Regions from separate parts of the Methylobacterium sp. 092160098-2 genome, predicted to be linked through region 2. Evidence: riboswitches for the same ligand, from Rfam matches in the RefSeq annotation. Region 2 holds a riboswitch; the other holds the start of a gene.
The links. A riboswitch is a leader RNA that binds a small molecule or an ion and turns the genes downstream of it on or off. The one in region 2 is predicted to bind glycine.

Region 1 (7,635 bases), on a different contig from region 2:
TCCAGCACCGATTCCCGCGACCGAAGTCCCGGATCTGGTTCTTGCCAGGGCACTCTACCGGATCGGTGCGGTGGCGCTTGTCGCGCGGGATGTGGCTTCGCTCACGCGCTTCTACTCGGGCATCATCGGGCTCCGGATCGTGTCCCGGGAGGCCGACACGGTGCGGCTCGGCGAAGGCGACACGGTGCTCCTCGTGCTGCGGCACGATCCGTCCGCACGGCATTGGAGGTCGACGGAGGCAGGGTTGTTCCACACGGCGTTCCGGCTACCGAGCCGCGGCGATCTTGGCGTATGGCTCCGGCACGCGGAGGCATGCGGCATCACGCTCACGGGTGCCGCCGACCACCTCGTCAGCGAAGCGGTCTACCTCACCGACCCGGAGGGCAACGGCATCGAGATCTACGTCGACCGCCCGAGCTCGGAATGGCAGTGGACCGAGGACGGCTCCGTCGTGATGCGCAACGAACGGCTCGACCATGCCGGGCTCGTCCGTGCCGCCGACAGGCCCTGGTCTGGAATGCCGCCCGGCTCCTGCGTCGGCCATGTCCACCTCCAGGTCGGCGACCTGGACGCGACGGAGCGCTTCTACGCGGGCCTGCTCGGGTTCGATGTCATGTGCCGCTATCCCGGCGCCCTGTTCCTGGGAGCAGGCGGCTACCACCACCAGCTCGCCGGCAACGTCTGGAACAGTCGTGATGCCGCGGTTCGTACGGACGGGGCGACGGGTCTTGCGGAGGTCGAGCTGCTCGCCGACGGGGGGACCCTTGCTACGGTGCGGATACGATGCCGGGATGCGGGCGTGTCCTTCGTCGAGGACGGGAACACGCTGGTCGTACGCGATCCGTGGGGAACGCAGCTGCGTATGAAGCTCGGGCCAGCGCATTGAAGGTCCGGGAAAGAGCCGAGGCAGACGCTCCGGCTCCGGCCTCGTCAGCGTGCCTTCGCGTCCGAAGCCAGGGGCGCCAGCCAAGGAGCGGCCGCCGCAAGCATCGTCTCCACGCCGGTCCGAAGGGTCGGCGTCAGGACCGGCGCGAACTCCGGCGCGTGGTTTGAGGGAAGAGCGTCCAAGGTCCCGGCCTTCTCGGCCTCCGCGTAGCGCTTCGGATCGGTCCCGCCGACGAACCAGAACACCGAGGGCACGTCCCAGGCTCGGGCAAAAACCGTGAAGTCCTCGCTGGCGGCCGCATTGCCGGCAGGCTGCACCCGGTCCGCGCCCAGGCGCTGCTTCAGGGCCTCGGTCACCTTCGCCGTCGCGTCCGCGTCGTTCACTGTCAGCGGGAAACGTCCGAGCATCGTGAGGAGGGGCGGCTTCGGGGCGCCCGAGATGGAGGCCTCCCCATCGACTATCCGCTTGATCGACGAGAGCACTTTGTCCCGCACCCCATCGTCGTAGGTCCGGACGTTGAGCTGAAGCTCGGCTTGGTCCGGGATGATGTTGGCGCTGGAGCCGGCCTGCATCGACCCGACCGAGACCACGGCGCTGTCGCTCATGGAGACCTCGCGCGAGACGATGGTCTGCAGCCGCATAACCGTCGCGGCGGCCATCACCACCGGATCGATGGTGGATTCCGGACCGGAGCCGTGCCCGCCGCGGCCGTACAGCGTCACCTTGAGGCTGTCGCTCTGGGAAAGCACGGGACCGCTGGCGAGGCGCACCTGCCCGGCCGGGAACGGCAGCACGTGCTGGCCGAGCGTGACGACCGGCTTCGGGAAGCGCTTCACCATGCCGTCATCGACCATGGCCTTTGCACCCTCGCCGATCTCCTCGCCCGGCTGGAACACGGCCAAGACGGTGCCGCGCCACTTGTCCTTGTTCGCGGCCAGGACCTGGGTCGCACCCATCAGCCAGGTCACGTGCAGGTCGTGCCCGCAGGAATGCGCGATGGCCGTCTCCCGGCCGGATGCGGGATCGGTCCCCTTCTTCGTGCTGGCATAGGGAAGGCCGGTGTTCTCCTTCATCGGGAGGGCGTCCATGTCGGCGCGCAGCAGCACCGTCGGGCCCTCGCCGTTGCGCAGCAGCCCGACGACGCCCGTGCCACCTACGCCCTCCGTCACCGCGTAGCCCTGGTCCCGGAGCCAGCGGGCGGCGATGCCGGCGGTGCGGCGCTCCTGCATCGACAGCTCGGGGTTGGCGTGGATGTCCTTGTAGACGCCCTCCAGCCTCGCCAGCAGGTCGTCCGAGGGGCCAGGTAACGCGCTCTGACCGGCCTTCACGTCCTCCCGACTGGAATCCTGCGCGAGGGCGGGGCCAGAGAAGGCGGCGGCGGACAGGATCATCCGCGCGACCAGCGCAAAACCGTTGAGCGGTGCTCGGAACACCATCCTCGCTCTCCTTTCGTCGACCCAGGTGGCGAGACCGTCCTGGTGCGCGGTAGGTTGAACGCTTTCGAGGCGGTCCGGGTGCGATGGCTTACCGCGGATTGTCGTAGCGGACGCCGGGCCGGGGGCGATATCGCGGGAGCTCCCAGCCGAAGCGGAGCGATGCGGCGCGCACGAGCAAGCCGATTGAGAAGCCAACTCCGACCGCGATCTCACGCGGAATTCCGAGGGCGATCAAGGAGGTGAACGTGGCAGCCCCAACCAGGGCAGCCGTGGCATAGACCTCCCGGCTCAGGATGACCGGGCTCTCACCTCCGAGGAGGTCGCGGATGATGCCCCCGAAGGTGGCGGTGATCACGCCCATCGCCACGGCTACCTCGGCGCTCGCTCCCGTTTGCAAAGCCCTCTCGGCCCCGACCACCGCGAACAGCGCCAAGCCCAATGCATCTAACCACAGAAGGTACCTGTAGCGGGACTGAGGGATGTGAGCGGCAAAGAACGCCACCCCTGAGACGAGCAGGCAAGTCGTCAGGTAGGCCGGCTCGCCTACCCAGAACACCGCTGAGCCGAGTAGCAGGTCCCGGAGCGTTCCGCCGCCGATGCCCGTCACCGTTCCGAGTACGGCGAACCCGACGAAATCCATCTCCTTGCGCGAGGCGACGAGTGCGCCGGTGACCGTGAACACGATCACGCCGAGCCAGTCGAGGGTCGCAGTTGCCGTTTGGAACATGGTCTATCCCCGGGTGGTGCGAAGCGCAGCCACATCCTGGCGCGTGCGCTTCGGGCTTTCGCTGCCGCGGTCTCGAACAGCTTGGCTCTTCATTTGACGAGCAGGACCTGATTGTCGGGTCGGGGATGGTCACCCCATTCGTGCTGTACCATCACTTCCGGCTGCGAGGTCTTCACGACCACGGTCGTGCCGAGGGGGACGCGGCCGTACAGGTCGTAGATGTCCTCGTTCAGCAGGCGGATGCAGCCGGAGGAGTCCGTGCCGCCGACCGTCCAGGGCTCGTTCGTGCCGTGGATGCGGTACAGGGTGTCTCGGTCGCCCTGGTAGAGGTACAGCGCACGGCACCCGAGGGGGTTGTCGACGCCGGGTTCGACGTAGCGCGGGATGTCGGGGCGGCGCTTCAGCATGTCCGCCGTCGGCCGCCAGCCCGGCCACTTGGCCTTGCGCTTGATCACCGCGGTGCCGGACCAGGTGAACCCCGCCCGGCCCACGCCGATGCCGTACCGGAGCGCGGTGCGACCCTCGCGCACGAGATAGAGAAAGCGCTCGTGGGTATCGATGACGAGGATCCCGGCCCGCTCCGGCCCGTCGTAATCCACGAGTTGCTTGCGGAACTCCGGCGGGACGAGCGCGAGGTCGACCTTGGGGACGTCGAAGGGATGGTCCGGGATCGAGCCTATGAACCACGCGTCGCGGTTCGAAGCCGGGTCGACCGGCTCCGGTGCCTTCCGCGGTTCGGGCTCGGTATCCCAGAAGAATGCCTGCGCGCGGGCGGGTGCGAGGACGGCGGCGGCGAGAAGGAGGGAACGGCGGGTAGCCAACATCGTGGTGCATCCAGGCTGGGCGTTCGATGGGCGGCGCGGCCCCGGTCATGATCGACCACGCCCCGCGGACGATGCCAGGCGTGCGTCGCCGTCGAGGCTCACGCGGTGAGCCAGCCGGTTCCGTGCGGTGAGGGCGGCGCGAGCCGATGGGCGCGCGGCAGGTCAGGCTATGGGAATGTCATCGCGCGGGCCTCCGAGGTCGCTCCGCACGCGTCCCGCATGCGAGCCCCCTCTGTCATCGGCCTGAGAGTTTCGCCTGGGCCTCGGAAGAGGCCTCGACTTACACCATCGGCGGGAGCCCGAGCTCCGCTTTCCAGAGTGTTGAACGAACGAGCGGTCCGGGTGCCTGAGAGTTTCCGGGGCGGTTGCTCCTTCGGCGGCCGGTTCGTACCGGCTCTCTCCCGCTCGTCGCTGGGCCTAACTTGGCCGTTCGTTTACGGCCGAATTGTGGGACCGGCGTAAAATTCGTTAGCTTGCGATCAAATGTCTTCGTTTGGGCATGAGGCAGGGCCATGAAGCGGGCCGCGGCTCCGGTGCTGCGCTGGGTGACCGGGTCATTGCCGCCATCAGCGTGCGCGCGGCTCGTCGACGATGCGGGGCAGCGTCTCGAATTGGTGGTAGGGCGGCGGCGAGGACAGGGTCCATTCCAGGGTCGTCGCACCTTCGCCCCATGGGTTGTCCGCGGCCCGCTCCTTCGAGCGGAAGGCCAGCACCACGCCGATCATGAACACGAACAGGCCCAAGGCGAAGACGTGGCCGCCGTACGTCGCGACCTGCTGCCAAGGTCCGTACGCGTCGGGGTAATCGGCGTAGCGGCGCGGCATGCCGGCGAGGCCGAGGAAGTGCATCGGGAAGAACAGGACGTTCGACCCGATGAAGGCCAGCCAGAAGTGCAGCTTGCCCACCCATTCCGGGATGACGTGCCCGGTCATCTTCGGGAACCAGTAGTAGACGCCCGCGAAGATGATGAACACCGCGCCCAGCGACAGCACGTAGTGGAAGTGCGCCACGACGTAGTAGGTATCGTGCAGGTACTTATCGACCGCCGAGTTCGCCAGCACGACGCCGGTCACGCCGCCGACGGTGAACAGGAAGATGAAGCCGAGCGCCCAATGCATGGTGGCGGTGAAGCGGATGGAGCCGCCCCACATCGTGGCGATCCACGAGAAGATCTTCACGCCTGTGGGCACCGCGATCACCATCGTGGCGAACACGAAGTAGGACTGCGTCTGGAGCGACAGGCCGACCGTGTACATGTGGTGGGCCCACACCACGAAGCCGACGACGCCGATGGCGACCATGGCGTAGGCCATCGCGAGATAGCCGAAGATCGGCTTGCGCGAGAACGTCGAGATGATGTGCGAGACGATGCCGAAGGCCGGTAGGATCATCACGTATACTTCGGGGTGGCCGAAGAACCAGAACAGGTGCTGGAACAGGATCGGGTCACCGCCGCCGGCCGGATCGAAGAACGTCGTGCCGAAGTTGCGGTCTGTGAGCAGCATCGTGATGGCGCCCGCGAGCACCGGGAGTGACAGCAGCAGCAGGAAGGCGGTGACGAGTTGCCCCCAGGCGAAGAGCGGCATCTTGTGCAGCGTCATGCCCGGGGCGCGCATGTTGAGGATGGTGGTGATGAAGTTGATCGCGCCCAGGATCGAGGCCGCGCCCGCGAGGTGGATCGAGAAGATGCCGAAGTCGACGGCCGGGCCGGGATGGCCGACGGTCGACAGCGGCGGGTAAAGCGTCCAGCCCGTGCCCGCGCCCTGGGTGCCGGGCGCGCCCTCGACGAACAGCGAGCACAGCAGACTGCAGAAGGCCGCCACCGTCAGCCAGAACGAGATGTTGTTCATGCGCGGGAACGCCATGTCGGGCGCGCCGATCATGAGGGGCACGAACCAGTTGCCGAAGCCGCCGATCAGGGCCGGCATGACCGTGAAGAAGATCATGATCAGGCCGTGGCCCGTCACGAAGACGTTGTAGGTCTGCGGGTTCGAGAAGTATTGCAGGCCGGGCTGCTCCAATTCCATCCGCATGGCGAAGGACAGGAACGCGCCGATCATGCCCGCGCAGAAGGCGAAGAGCAGGTAGAGGGTGCCGATGTCCTTGTGGTTCGTGGACATGAACCAGCGGGCGAAGAAGGATGGTGGCGCATGGGCATGACCGGCGCCGCCGGAGGCCGCGTGGGAGACGTGAGCGTCCGCCATGGTGAACCCTTTCATTCAGCCAAGCCGAAGAGGTCCGAAAACAAGCTTCTCTGATCGAGATCCATGTGGCAAGCCGCCAATGATCTTGGCTTTGAAGATTTCGATTTCTTACGGAAGCTTTGGCGTGGCGACCGAGGGCCTGCGATGTTGACATCCTCCAGCGTGTGAGCCTGCGCTTCGAGGTCGGACCTCCCGCGGGGATCGAGCGCCGGGCGCCGCCTCCCTCCAGTCGGTTGACGAGCCCGGGTCCGCAAAATCCGCGGTCGAGACCGGTCGGCGACGCTGCCAGAACGGCTGGTCGGACAAGCGGGTCTGGATGCCGTAGTGAAAATCCTGCCGCGATGGGTACTTCTGCCAAAAGTGGCGCTGTTCCCCATCGTATACCGTGAGCCCGGAGGGGTCAGTGCAGGCTCAGGCGGCCCTCGGCATTTTCCCCGGGCGCTCCGCGGCCCGGACGGGGAGCCGGATCTCGGCGCACGTGCCTTCTCCCGGGCGGCTCCTGAGGTCGAAGTAGCCACCCGACCGCTCGGCGAAGTCGCGGATCATCGGGAGACCGAGCCCGGTGCCCTTCCCCTCGGCCTTCGTCGTGAAGAGCGGCTCCATGACGCGCGCGAGCGTCGCCTCGTCCATTCCCTGCCCCTCGTCCGCGACCGTCAGGCAGACGCATCGGGCCGGTGCCGAGCCGGACGCATCCAGCGCCGGCACTTCCTCCTCGCAGGCCGAGATGACGACCGACCCACCGTTCGGCATCGCGTCCCGTGCGTTGATCACCAGGTTGAGCAGCGCCATTTCGAGGAGGGAAGGATCGGCGAGCGCCTCCGCGACCGGCGCCGGGAACCGGGTCTCGACGCGCGCCAGGGGACCGGCCGCCTGCCGGAGCATCGGCAGCAGGTCGGAGACCAGCGCCGGGACATCGACCGGCTCCGGCGCCTGCTCCCGCCGTTGCGCGAAGGCCAGCATGCGCCGGGTCAGGGCGGCTCCCCGCTGCGCGACCTGCACCGCGGTATCCAGAAGGGCCGTGGCGTTCCCTTCGTCCTTTACGCTCGGGCGCAGCCTGCGCAGGCTCGCCAGCAGGACGGCAAGCAGGTTGTTGAAGTCGTGGACCAAGCCGGCGGTCAGTTGACCGACGGCCTCCATCCGGTGGGCCTGCAGCAGCATCTCCCGCTGCCTGGTGATGTCGCGGGTGACCTTGACGAAGCCGACCAGGGCGCCGTCGTGGTCGCGCATCGGGCTGACGAGCGCGTGCACCCAGATCCGGCGCCCTCCCCCGCGGACGCGCCAGCCTTCCCGCTCGCTCCGTCCCTCGCGGGCCGCCTGTTCGAGGGCCCTCACCGGCTCTCCAGCCTCCCGCTCCGCCTCGGTGTAGAGGCTTGAGAAGTGGCTGCCGACGACCTCGTCGTCGGCGAGGCCGTCCAGGCGCCGCGCCACGGCGTTCCAACTGATGATCCACCCGTCGAGATCGAGCATGTAGACTGCTTGGTCGACGGGCGTGCCAGCGAGGAGGCGGTCGCGCGGGTCGGTCTGTGGTTGCGGCATGTCTCTCTAATCCTTTCCGTGC
Region 2 (7,635 bases):
CAGCCGGCGGCGTTCGGGCCCTGCGCGAAGCAGGCGAACAGCTCCCGCGCGCCGCGCTGCCAGTAGCCGCCATGGATGAAGACCAGGCAGGGCGCCGCCCCGTCCCGGGCCGGGTAGAGGTCGAGGGCGTTGCGGGGGCCCGGGCCGTAGGGCACGTCGAGGCCCGCCGGATGCGCGGCCCGGTAGGCGGCCGAGGCGGCATTCCGGGCGGCCACCTGGGCGGCGCTGTCGGCCACCGCGCGGGTGTTGTCGTAGCAGGCGTCCCGCGCCTCCTGCGCGAGGGCGTTCCAGCGGCGGCGCGGATCCGCGGGGGTCGGATCGTCCAGGCGGAACTCCAGCACCATCGCGTCCGTCTCAGGCCTTCGGTCGCCCGCACCATGGCAGGCGGTCGGGCCCGGGTCGAGGCGGATCAGAAGCCGGGCCAGGCCCCCGGGAGGGTGCCGCCGTAGCCCCAGCCCGTGAAGGGCGGGGCCGCGACCCGCTCGCGCGTCGCCGGAGCGAAGGCCGGGACGAGCGGCCGCTGCCAGACCCGCCAGTCCGGCCGGTCCCGCGCCGCCCTTCGGGCGAGGGTCCGGTCGATGTCGGACGCGACGCGATGGCGCGGCGTCCCGGCCTGTGGCCGGGCCTCGGCCGGGGCGGCCAGCAGCAGGGCCGCCGGCAACAGGGTCGCGAGGATCGGGGCGGCGCGGATCGGAGCGGGACGGCGACGCATGGTTCGGGCTCCCAGGGGCGGTCTCCGGCGGCCTCCCCCGAGAGCGACGCTCGGGTGCCGCACCGGTTCCCGGGACCGGTCGGGCGGTCCGGGCGTTGCCCGGGATCCCCGAAGCGCCGAAAACCCCGTAGGAATCCGGGCGCCCCATCCGGGCCGATTCGCGCGCGGTTGCAGGACGCCATCCATGACAGAGCCCGCACAGACCGTCCTGCCGCCCTCCGGCCCGCCCGATCCGGTGGCGCTGCTTGGGACGCTCGTCGCCTTCGACACGGTGAGCGACCGCTCGAACCTGCCGCTGATCGACTGGGCCGAGGCCTATTGCCGGGGTCACGGCGCCGCGGTGGAGCGGGTGCCGGATCCGACCGGCCGGAAGGCGGCGCTGCTGGTCAGCGTCGGGCCGTTCGAGACCCGCCCCGGCTACGTGCTCTCCGGCCACAGCGACGTGGTGCCGGCCGAGGGCCAGCCCTGGTCGTCGGACCCGTTCGTCCTGCGGGAGGCGGGGGGGCGGCTCTACGGGCGCGGCACCTCCGACATGAAGGGGTTCCTCGCGGTCTGCCTCGCGCTCCTGCCCGAAATGGTCGCGGCGGATCTCGCCACCCCGATCCACCTCGCGATCTCGTACGACGAGGAGGTGGGGTGCCTCGGCGTGCGCCCGCTGATCGCCCGGATGCTCGAGCGCGTGCCGCGGCCGCTCGGCTGTTTCGTGGGCGAGCCCACCGGGATGGATGTGGTGGTCGGCCACAAGGGCAAGTCGGCCGCCCGCCTCACCTTCCGGGGCAGGGCCAGCCACTCGGCCCTGGCGCCCCAGGGTGTCAACGCGGTGGAATACGCCGCCCGCTTCATCGAGCATGTCCGCCTGTCCGCGGAGGCCATCGCCCGGGACGGGGCCCGCGACCCGCTCTACGACGTGCCCCACACCACCGGCCTGTCGAGCGTGGTCCGGGGCGGCACGGCGCTCAACATCGTGCCCGACACCTGCAGCGTCGCGTTCGAGTACCGGGCGATCGGCGCGGACGATGCCGCGGCGCTGGCGGCCGCGGCGATCGGGTACGCCACCGGGACGCTGGCGCCGCTGATGCGGGCCGGCGATCCGGCCTGCGGCGTCGATGTCGTGCCGCTGATCGATTATCCGGGCCTCGACACCGATCCGGAGGCCGAGATCGTGACCCTGGCCAAGCGCCTCGCGGGCCGCAACGGCCACGCCAAGGTTTCGTACGGCACGGAGGGTGGGCTGTTCGAGCGGCTCGGCGGCGTGCCCGCCGTGGTGATCGGACCGGGCTCCATCGCCCGGGCCCACCGGGCCGACGAGTACGTCACCCGGGACGAACTTGAGGCGTGCGCGGGCTTCGTGCGGCGGCTGATCCGCACCTGCACGACCGGCTCCGCGTCCTCGTCCCGAGGGGCGCTCCCAGTCTGAACCAACATCCGCGCCGGTCGAGCGCGCTTCCGGCCCGCAGGGCGTCCGCCGCGCGGCGCGACCTCACCAGGGGATGCGGCCGAAGCGGTCGACCAGCCGCCGGGACTCGGCTTCGCTCTCGGCTCTCGACGTCCCGCCCTGGCCGACATCCGAGCTTCCGGAGCCGGGATGCACCAGGCGGCACACCAGCGGCAGGACGAAGTTGTGGCGCGCGAGGTGTATGTTGGGGCCGCCGAGCCGAAGCACGTCGGCGTGCCACGGGCGGATCTGAACGGCGTTCTCGAGAGTGCCGGGCGCCGTCGCCTCGACGAGGTGGGCGCGGCGCAGGCCGGTCTCGGCTGAGGCGTCCGAGTCTGCGTTGCCGGGATGCCGCCCGTGATCGAAGACGCGCTGCGCACCGCCGGGGCCGGTCCGCACGGGGCGCTTCGGGGGCCAGGATCTGCACGCGGCCGGCGGGGCCGCGCGAAACCTTTGCGCCGCTCGCGGCTTGGATCAGCGCCTTGGATCGGCGGCCCGAACCGGGCCGGATCGGGAGACCGTTCAGCGCATGGCCAGCCTCAGCGTCGCAATCGCGTTCAGCGTCCGCCTGCTCCTCGTGCTGCTGTTCCTGCCGTTCAGCGCCCTCGACAAGATCCTGAACTTCCGGGGCGCGGTCGGGCAGGCGCGGGAGGCCGTGCATGCCACGGCGCCCGCAACGGTGCTGATCCTGATCGGGCTCGGCGTCGAGATCGGGATGTCGCTCTGCATCCTGACCGGGGTCGCCGACCGGGCCGCCGCCTTCGTGCTCGCCGGCTATTGCGGGGTGACGGCGCTGCTGTGGAAGCAGTTCTGGGTGCCGGGGGATTTCTGGGCGGGGGGCAAGGGCCGCGCGCTGTTCTGGGATTTTTTGAAGAACTTCGCCCTGGCGGGCGGCTTCCTGCTCATCACCTTCGGCACGGGCGCCGGGACGGTCCAGGACTTCCTCGCCGATCCCCTCGGCTCGACCCATCCCTACGCGATCGCGGACCGGGTCCGGCCGTAGCGGGGCCCGGCGCGGCGGGAGCTCAGCCCTTCGGCACGGTGGCCGCCATGGAGGGCCGGCGCTCGAACTGCGCGTACCAGGCCGCGACCGCCGGACGGCCCTCCCGCCACGCGAGATCGGGAAAGCGCAGGTCCAGGTAGCCGAGCCCGCAGGCCATCGCGACCGTGCCGATATCCAGTGCCGGCATCCCGCCGACCAGGCTCTCGAACCGGTCCAGCGCCGCGCGGATCTTGCCGATCTGGCCGGCCTCCCAGGCGTCCCAGCGCTGGGGCTCGGGGCGGAGCACGCGCTCGTAGCGGGCGAGCAGCGCGGCATCGAGCAGCCCGTCGGCCAGCGCCTGCCGGGTCAGCGCGTCCCAGCGGGCGGCGCCTTCGGGAAACAGGCGCGGCCCGGACGAGAGGCCGTCGAGATACTCGCAGATCACCCGGCTGTCGTAGAGGGCGGTGCCGTCCTCCAGGACCAGGGCGGGAATCTTGCCCAGCGGATTGTGGGCGGCGACCTCCGCGGAGGGCCCGGTCGGCGAGGCCCCGGCGACGGTGACGGCGATCCGGTCGATCAGTCCCGTCTCGTGGGCGAGGACCAGCACCTTGCGGGCATAGGGCGAGGCGGGGGAGTAGAGGAGCTTCATCGGACCGTCCCGGTTGGTCTTAGGCGCCGTGGTCGCGGCGCCGGGACCTTGCACCGATGCCGCGGGGAATCCAGCCCCCGGCGCCCCGCCGGAGGCTCAGACCTTCCGGGTCATCCTGGAGCCGGCATGGACCACCCGGCTCCGGCTCCGGCTCGGGCTCGGGCGTCGCGCCCGCATCCGCGAGCGCCAGACGAGGATGGCGCTCGCCACCCGATCGAGGGCGAGCATGCACAGGCTGCCGACGATGGCCAGCACGCAGGCGGCCCCGATCAGGACGCCCCAGATCCCGGGAGCCGGGATGATCATCAGGCACAGGAGGCCGAAGACGGCCGCGCCAGGAATCCATTTCGCCATCGCGCCGTCCGCCTGAACAAGAAGGGTGTCGCTCGGACGGAACCTGCGCCGAGACCCTTAAAGAGTGCTGGATCAACTGATGTTCAGGCCTGAGATTTTATCTTCAGGCTATTATAATATGTCAGTATAGGTTTATATGCGGTAAACTTGCCGTTGCGTTCGAGCGGAGATTGACCTTCCGAGGCCGGGTCCTAATCCACCAGCGACATGGTGCGCCCGGTGCTGACCAGATGGTAGAAGCGGCCGTCGAACATCTCCATCACCGCCTCGGTGGCGGCGTGCGATTCCGGGCGGATCGGAGAGGCGAGGCAGGCATCCAGCGCCGCCTGGTCGGGGAAGTCCATCTCCAGGATCATGGCGATCGGCCGCGCGTCGGCGTCCTTCGAGACCACGCGCTGGATCCGCACGGCGGTGACGCCCGGGAATCGCCGCCAGAACGGCTCCAGCTCGTCCCGGACCCGGCGGAAGAATTCCTCTTCCCGGGCGTCGCGCACCCTGCCCTCGTAGATCGCGGTCCTGGTCAGCATCGGGGTGTCTCCCGGAGAATCCAGCGTCAACCGGCGGCGGCCGGGATCGCTCCGGCGGAGAGCGTGGGTGGCGGTGACAACGCGCAGCGGCTGTCGGTGAAATCGGCCGCCGGCGGGACGGGCGGGCTTCTCCCCTGCGGCCGATCGGCGTATCCAGGGACAGCCCATCGTGACGATGCGGGAGAGACCGGGATCTTCCCAGCAGAGGGGACCCGGCGCCGACGGAGCAACCGCCCCGGAAACTCTCAGGCACCGGAACCGTGTCGTCAGGGCGATCTGGAGAGAGGTGCAGCGGGGGAACCCGTGGGCACCCGCCGAAGGGGACGTCCGTACTTCGCCGCGCCAGGGCGGGACGGATCAAGCTCTCAGGCACCGGGACAGATGGGGCGCGCAACCGGCCGACCGCTTGAGGCGGCCTCCACGCGTCCACGTCCCGGAGTCCAAGCCCATGACCCACATCGCCGTGATCGGCGCCGGCATCACCGGCGTGACGACCGCCTATGCGCTCGCCCAGCGCGGCTACCGCGTCACCGTCCTCGACCGGCAGCGCTACGCCGCCATGGAGACCTCCTTCGCCAATGGCGGCCAGCTCTCGGCCTGCAACGCCGAGGTCTGGAACAAGCTCTCCACCGTGATGCAGGGCCTGCGCTGGATGATGCGCCGGGACGCGCCGCTGCTGATGAATCCCAAGCCCTCCTGGCACAAGCTGTCCTGGATGGCCGCGTTCGTCCGCGAGATCGCCCATTACCGCGAGAACACCGTGGAGACCGTTCGGCTGGCCCTGAAGGCCCGGGAGGCGCTGTTCGCCATGGCCGAGGCCGAGGGGATCGACTTCGACCTGAAGACCCGCGGCATCCTGCATTTCTACCGGGACCGGGCGAGCTTCGAGAAGGCGACCGGAGTCAACGCCCTGCTGCGGGAGGGCGGCCTCGAGCGCTACGCCGTGACTCCGGAGGAGATCCGGGCGATCGAGCCGACGCTGGCCGGGACCTATCACGGGGGCTTCTTCACCCCCTCCGACGCCACCGGCGACATCCACAAATTCACCCGGGGGCTCGCCTCCGCCTGCGCCCGCAGGGGCGTCCGCTTCGTCCAGGACGCCAGCGTCGAGACGATCGCGCCGGGGGAGGGGGGCTATGACATCGGCTGGCGCGCTGCGGGCCATCCTGCCGGGGACACGCAGGTCCTGCAGGCCGACGCGGTGGTGATCTGTGCGGGCTGCGCCAGCCGGCATTTCGCCGCGATGCTCGGCGACCGGGTCAACGTCTACCCGGTGAAGGGCTACTCGATCACCGTGAACCTGCTGACTCCGGAGGCCCAGAAGGCGGCCCCCGAGGTGAGCATCCTCGACGAGGCGGCCAAGATCGTGACGAGCCGGCTCGGCGACGAGCGCCTGCGGGTCGCCGGCACCGCCGAGTTCAACGGCTTCAACCGCGACATCCGCCACGACCGGATCCAGCCGCTGGTCGACTGGACCCGCGAGCAGTTCCCGCTGGTCGACACCGACCGGGTGGTGGCCTGGAGCGGCCTGCGCCCGATGCTGCCGAACATGCTGCCCAAGGTCGGTCGCGGCCGCCGGCCCGGGGTCTTCTACAACACCGGCCACGGCCATCTCGGCTGGACCCTCTCGGGGGCCACCGCCGAGATCGTCGCCGGGGCGATCGCCGCCGAGCACGCCCCGGAGCGGACGATCCTGCCGCTCGCGGCCTGAGAGGCCCGGGTTTCTAAAGGGCTTGAAGCCCTTTGGCGGGTTGTCGGGGCGGAGCCCTGACGAGGCGGGCCCCGCCCGCCTCGGCCCGGCGTCGTCTCCGCGAGAAGGGAGGCGCGCCGACCAAGATTATTTTGTATTATCTTCCCGAACCGCCCCGGAAACCGAGCCGCGATGCCTCCATCTGCCGCCTATCTCGACCCCGCCACCGGCGCGACCTACCCGATCGAGACGCCCCGCTGGCGCTCGGAGACGGGCGGTCCGCTGATGATCACGGACCTGCCGGGGATCGGACGCGGGGAGATCGACACGGCCAAGCGCTCCCTCTGGCGCTACGCCGCCGCCCTGCCGGTGGCGGTCTCCGACCCGGTCTCCCTCGGGGAGGGCTGCACCCCCCTGGTGCACCGACCCTGGCGGGGCGGCCACGCCCATTTCAAGCTCGAATGGTTCGCGCCCTCGGGCAGCTTCAAGGACCGGGGCGCGTCCGTGATGCTGTCGATCCTGCGCCAGCAGGGGATCGACGCGGTGCTGGAGGATTCCTCCGGCAACGGCGGCGCCGCGGTGGCGACCTACGCGGCCGCCGCCGGGATGCGGGCCAAGATCCTGGTCCCGGCCTCGACCTCGCCGGCCAAGACCGTGCAGATGCGCGCCGCCGGCGCCGCGGTCGAGCTGGTGCCCGGCACCCGCCAGGACACCGCCGACGCCGCCGTGCGGCAGGCGGAGGAGATCTTCTACGCCAGCCACAACTGGCAGGCCCATTTCCTCCAGGGCACCAAGACGCTGGCCTACGAGCTGTGGGAGGATCTGGGCTTCTCCGCGCCCGACGCCGTCATCATCCCCTGCGGCGCGGGCAGCAACATCCTCGGCTGCGACATCGGCTTCTCGGAGCTGCTGCGCCGGGGGGAGATCGCCCGCCTGCCGCGGCTCTACGCGGTCCAGCCGGCCCATTGCGCGCCGCTCCATGCCGGGTTCGCGGCGGGCGCCGACGATTTCGTGCCGGTGACCCCGCGCCCGACGCTGGCCGAGGGCGCCTCGATCGCCCAGCCGGTGCGCGGCCGCGAGGTCTTGGCGGCGCTCCGCCGGTCCGGCGGCGGCACCGTGGCGGTCTCCGAGGCGGCCATCGAGGCGGCCCTGATGGAGCTCGCCCGCACCGGCCTCTACGTCGAGCCGACTTGCGCCATGGCGGCGGCGGCGCTCTCCGACCTCACCGCAAGCGGCGCGATCCGGCCCGGGGAGACCACCGTGGTGGTGCTCACCGGCACGGGCAT

Region 1: linked by a shared signal. The riboswitch ahead of PQI07_RS28430 (L,D-transpeptidase) and the one ahead of PQI07_RS23965 (D-amino acid dehydrogenase) in region 2 are both predicted to bind glycine.

The regions. Positions count from the first base shown of each region.
Region 1 covers NZ_JAQPZJ010000002.1:631,383-639,017, forward strand. Annotated here, with positions in the region: gene PQI07_RS28415 (VOC family protein) at 1-886, shown strand, start outside; gene PQI07_RS28420 (amidohydrolase) at 931-2,322, opposite strand; gene PQI07_RS28425 (trimeric intracellular cation channel family protein) at 2,411-3,049, opposite strand; gene PQI07_RS28430 (L,D-transpeptidase) at 3,139-3,873, opposite strand; glycine riboswitch at 4,198-4,287, opposite strand; gene ctaD (cytochrome c oxidase subunit I) at 4,440-6,077, opposite strand; gene PQI07_RS28440 (two-component system sensor histidine kinase NtrB) at 6,489-7,613, opposite strand.
Region 2 covers NZ_JAQPZJ010000001.1:5,082,234-5,089,868, forward strand. Annotated here, with positions in the region: gene PQI07_RS23925 (alpha/beta hydrolase) at 1-344, opposite strand, end outside; gene PQI07_RS23930 (hypothetical protein) at 410-712, opposite strand; gene argE (acetylornithine deacetylase) at 897-2,129, shown strand; gene PQI07_RS23940 (hypothetical protein) at 2,193-2,546, opposite strand; gene PQI07_RS23945 (DoxX family membrane protein) at 2,677-3,150, shown strand; gene PQI07_RS23950 (glutathione S-transferase) at 3,173-3,778, opposite strand; gene PQI07_RS23955 (hypothetical protein) at 3,875-4,132, opposite strand; gene PQI07_RS23960 (hypothetical protein) at 4,324-4,659, opposite strand; glycine riboswitch at 4,828-4,930, shown strand; glycine riboswitch at 4,934-5,042, shown strand; gene PQI07_RS23965 (D-amino acid dehydrogenase) at 5,108-6,370, shown strand; gene PQI07_RS23970 (threonine synthase) at 6,542-7,635, shown strand, end outside.